DNA from 2 places in the Pseudoalteromonas sp. NSLLW218 genome. Region 2 is predicted to be linked to the other one. Evidence: riboswitches for the same ligand, from Rfam matches in the RefSeq annotation. Region 2 holds a riboswitch; the other holds the start of a gene.
The links. A riboswitch is a leader RNA that binds a small molecule or an ion and turns the genes downstream of it on or off. The one in region 2 is predicted to bind lysine.

Region 1 (2,406 bases), on a different contig from region 2:
AATCGGTTTGAGTTAACTCAAGGTGTGTTAAAGGTGGACGAAGTTGCGGGCTGCTTAAGCGGCCTTGCAAATGCATCAATACCTTTACGGGAATGGGGTTTGCGACAGCAAATAGGCTATTAATGGCACTAGTCCACTGAGCAAATAAATTAGGATGTTGACCACTTAAACTGCGTTTAACAAACTCGTGAGTTTGTGCGGGCCATGCGTTTGCAGCTACCGACACTAACCCTTTTGCACCTGCTTGTGCAAAATAAGGCATTAGCGCATCGTCGCCACTAAAAATAGCTAAATTAGGCGCAGCTTGGCGGTAAGCTTCAAACTGAGCAATGCTGCCGCTCGCTTCTTTTAACGCCCATAAATTTTTATTATTTTGTAAGTTTTGAATTGTTGCCGTTGGGATGCTAACAGCACTACGCCCCGGTACGTTATAAAGCATACACGGGTGAGCACTTGCATTAAGTAGGCTTTCAAACCAATGAGTTTGGCCTATAGCGCCGGGCTTTGCATAAAGGGGTGAGCCAAGTAAAAAGCTATGAATGGGTAGTGTATTACAATAGTTAACCCACTCAATTTGTTGCTTTAAGTTACTACCGCCCACAGCAACCATTAATGGTACCGCTGGTTTTAGCTGGCATACGTATTCAACAATGGCTTGCTGCTCTTCTTGCGTTAGCGCCAAGCCTTCGCCCGTACTACCAAGTAGTAGAATACCGTTATGTGCCGCTTCTTGCTCGCTAACCAGCTTAGTTAACGTGTTGTAGTCAACATCGCCGTGTTGATCAAATGGCGTAACAAGCGCGGTCCACAATGAGTAGTCGTTTAAATTGAAGTTGTTGATCATCTCTCACGAACTTATAAGTTATTCGAAGAGTTAAAAAGCTTTATGGAAGGAGCCGCATTAACGTCGTTCGAACTAATAATTCGAAGAGCGAATGGGCTTAAAATAATAGGGCGCACGGCCTTAATATTTAAGACCAGAAGCTCTCCACCAAACTAATAAGCTGCTTGTTATAAACAGCTATTGGTGACAGTCGCTAGGGTTCAACCTAGTCGCCCGAAATAAACACTTCGCAAAAGTGATTACTTCTCGGCGTTAATTCCCCTCACGTATGCTCACTGGAGTTTGCGCTCCTAACATACACTACCTGAATAACGCACCTCTTCTAGCCCTTTGCACCTGTTTGTAGAGTAAAAACTTACAAACCGCTGCAATTTAAATAGGGTAATTACGGCGATTAAAGCATTTTAGCCGTCTAGGTGTCAAGCTACTAAATACATATTCATTCATCCATAATGGGAGTGGTTACGTATTGGGTGCTTTTCTCGTACACTAGCAATATAAGTAGTGAGGTATTTAATTAGTATGGAAAAATTTAGCGATATTTATAAGCGAGCGGTAGAGCGAAAAGGCTCTGAAAAGATGCTTAAGTTATTACTTGCAAAACCGCTATCTAAAAAACAACTAAGCACGTTAAGTGACGACGATTGGCTTGAAGAATTTACTCGAAAAGTATTTCAAAGCGGCTTTTATTGGTCAGTAATTAATAATAAGTGGCCGGGCTTTAGAGAGGTTTTTTGGGATTTTAGTGTTGATAAATTATTAATGATGCCACCCGATATGCTGGAACAAAAAGCAACGGATGAGCGAATTGTTCGTAACTATAAAAAAGTAAAAACAATTACCGAAAATGCTTACATGATCCACGAAATAGCACAAGAACATGGTAGTTTTAGCCAGTTTGTCGCTAATTGGCCAACAGACGATATTATTGGTTTATGGGCGTATTTAAAAAAGCATGGTTCGCGTTTAGGCGGAAATACAGGACCTTATGCGCTACGAGCACTTGGTAAAGATACTTTTTTACTATCACGCGATGTAGAGAATTATTTGCGTGCTCATAAAATTATAGACGGCGGCTTACAAACCAAAAAATCACTGAGTGCAGCCCAAGCCTTTTTTAATGAAATGCAAAAGCAAAGTGGTTTAAGTATGCAAGAGCTAAGCTTAATTGTGGCCTATGGTGTAGGTGATAACCGCGTGGGTATAAGTCAGCAATAATAGGAATTACCATGAAATTAGTGCCAAGATACACAGATATTGCGGAAAACTTCGCGATTGAAGATTTCCCTGCAAGTGTTGCCTCCCCTCAGTTATTGCTGTGGAACGAGAGCTTAGCAAAACAGTTTAATATTAATGTCGCTGATGATTTACGTGCTAATACTTTTAGCGGTAATGAAAAGCAGGCGATTCCTGCAGTAGCACTTGGTTACTCTGGGCACCAATTTGGACATTTTTCACCACGTTTAGGTGACGGACGAGCCCACTTATTAGGGGCTATTACTGACAATGAAAACCAGTTATGGGATATTCAATTAAAGGGCTCTGGCGCTACTCCTTATTCA
Region 2 (2,406 bases):
ATCACTTTCGTGAATAAGCGCGATTTACGCAGCAAAATCGTTTTCTAATAAACGGCTATGAATAGATTGTACTACGTTATCTGACTCAGTTTGCTCTACTAAAAAGCACAGGTTGTGCTTACTAGCACCGTGGCAAATTAATCGAATGTTAAAGTCTTTTAGTACACTCATTAAGTTCATTTCGTGTTGGCGTAATTGAATCTCAGAGCCAATAAGTGCTACCAGTGTTAAATTGTTTTCTACCGACACATGGCAAAACTCTGCAAGCTTATCTAGGCATTCTTGGTCAAGCTCTGGACGCGAGGCGTTTTGCGCGTTATCAAGCGTTATAGCTACGCTGATTTCTGATGTGGTTACCAAATCTACCGATATATTGTATTCACTTAATAGTGTAAATACGCGTGCTAAAAAGCCACTAGCGAGTAGCATTTCTGGGCTTTTAAGCGTAAGCAATATTTGGTTTTTACGTTGCGTTACTGCGCGTATGCCTGGTTGCTGCGATTTTTCGCGCTCAATCCATGTACCGCCACGCTCTGGCTCGCGGCTAGAACCTACAAACACGTTAATGTGGCTACGGCTGGCTGGTAAAATAGTCGCGGGGTGCAATACTTTTGCGCCAAAGGTCGCCATTTCGGCGGCTTCGTCAAAGCTTAAACGTGCAATAGGCGTCGCTTTTGCACACAAACGCGGGTCGGTGCTAAAAATGCCCACTACGTCGGTCCAAATATGCACGCTTTTAGCGTTAATTGCTTCAGCTAAAAGTGCAGCGCTATAGTCAGAACCACCACGTCCAAGCGTTGTTGTTTGGCCGTATTCGTCACTGCCAATAAAGCCCTGAGTAACAATTACTTGCTCATCTAATAACGGGATTAAGAATTCTTTAGCGGCTTGCGCTGTGGCCGCAACATTAGGCGTTGCTTTGCCAAATTGGCTGTCGGTTTTAAGCACCTTGCGCACATCAAAGCGATCGGCGTTTAAGCCATTTAAACGCAGCACCTGAGCAAACAAATACGACGATAAACGCTCACCAAAGCTAAGTAGCTCATCGTGTTGCTGATCGGTTGTTAGTGACTCTTGAGCCAATGTTTGAAATGCTTTTAGGGTTTCGTTAAAGCCAACCGCTAAATCGGCATCAAGCGATAACTCATCTAAAATAGTTTGTTGAATAGTAAGCACGCCGTTTATGTGTTCTTGGCGCTCACTTGGGGTAATACTTGATTTACACAGTGCAACTAAATGGTTAGTTACGCCGGCACTAGCGCTCACGGCAACAATACGTACGCTTTTATCTGCAACAATAATTTCGCTACAGCGACTCATCGCTTCAAAGTTTGCAACACTGGTTCCGCCAAATTTGGCAACGATGTAATCTGATTTTGCGCTTAACTCTATTTTAGGCACTGTTTGTGGCACTGATTGGGTAGTCATTTAGTCTCCTTTCGCGGTATCCAAACCGCAATAAAACAAGAAGAACTTGGCAAAGGAATGCTTGAAGATAAGTCCACTGCCAGAAGCTCTCCACCTATATTGGTGACAGTTTTGAGGATTCAGCCCCATAAACCGAAAAACAATGACGACGTACCATTATTTTCCTCGGCGAGTACTTCCCTCCTTAATGATCATTGGCTTTCGTCGCCTAACATTAAGTACCTAAGTATCGCACCTCTTCTGAATGCTTTATTAACCAGTGGCTAATAAAACAAAACCCCGCTAAGTAGCGGGGCTTTGAAAGTTATCGTTTAGACGTCTAGCTGTCAAGCGTTTTAATAATTAATAACACTTAAATTAGATAAAACTGCCCATGTAATACGAGCCTGCATAACCTACGGTGTAGCAAATTAATAAATGCAGTGATAAACGCAAGTAGCTCATAAAGGTAAGCGCTTTAACTTTGCTCATGGCAATAATGCCCGCAGCCGACCCAATGATAAGCATTGAACCGCCCACGCCCGTGGCATACGTAAACGACAACCAATGTTGTTGGCTCATTACTATATCGGCTTTTAATAAAGCAGCAGTAAGCGGTACGTTATCGACCCCTGCTGATAATATGCCCATTAAGTAGTTTGCGTATTCAGGTGCCATTACCGTATATAGGTCGGTAAATTTACTCAACATACCAATTTCTTTAAGTGCGCCTACAAGTAAAAGTACACCTACGAAAAACAATAACGTGTCGTATTCTATATCGCGAACAAAATCGATTATGTCTTTGTTAATGTCTTTTTTGCGCATTAAAAATTGCGCTACTAAAAACATGACTGATAAGCCAAACAAAAAGGTGAGTAAAGGCGGTACGCTGTAAATTACACTCAGCGTAAGTGTGCTAATTACAGTAGATAAAAATATAACAGCAATGGTAATGTCGGTTTTTTCAATGCGGGTTTTACCTGCACCAGCAAACTC

Region 1: another riboswitch for lysine. It lies ahead of dapA (4-hydroxy-tetrahydrodipicolinate synthase); the one in region 2 lies ahead of lysC (lysine-sensitive aspartokinase 3).

What each region holds. Positions count from the first base shown of each region.
Region 1 covers NZ_JADYWO010000010.1:53,704-56,109, forward strand. Annotated here, with positions in the region: gene dapA (4-hydroxy-tetrahydrodipicolinate synthase) at 1-844, opposite strand, end outside; lysine riboswitch at 974-1,174, opposite strand; gene I6E80_RS15710 (DNA-3-methyladenine glycosylase I) at 1,367-2,062, shown strand; gene I6E80_RS15715 (YdiU family protein) at 2,074-2,406, shown strand, end outside.
Region 2 covers NZ_JADYWO010000011.1:111,797-114,202, reverse strand. Annotated here, with positions in the region: gene lysC (lysine-sensitive aspartokinase 3) at 25-1,428, opposite strand; lysine riboswitch at 1,504-1,676, opposite strand; gene nhaD (sodium:proton antiporter NhaD) at 1,786-2,406, opposite strand, start outside.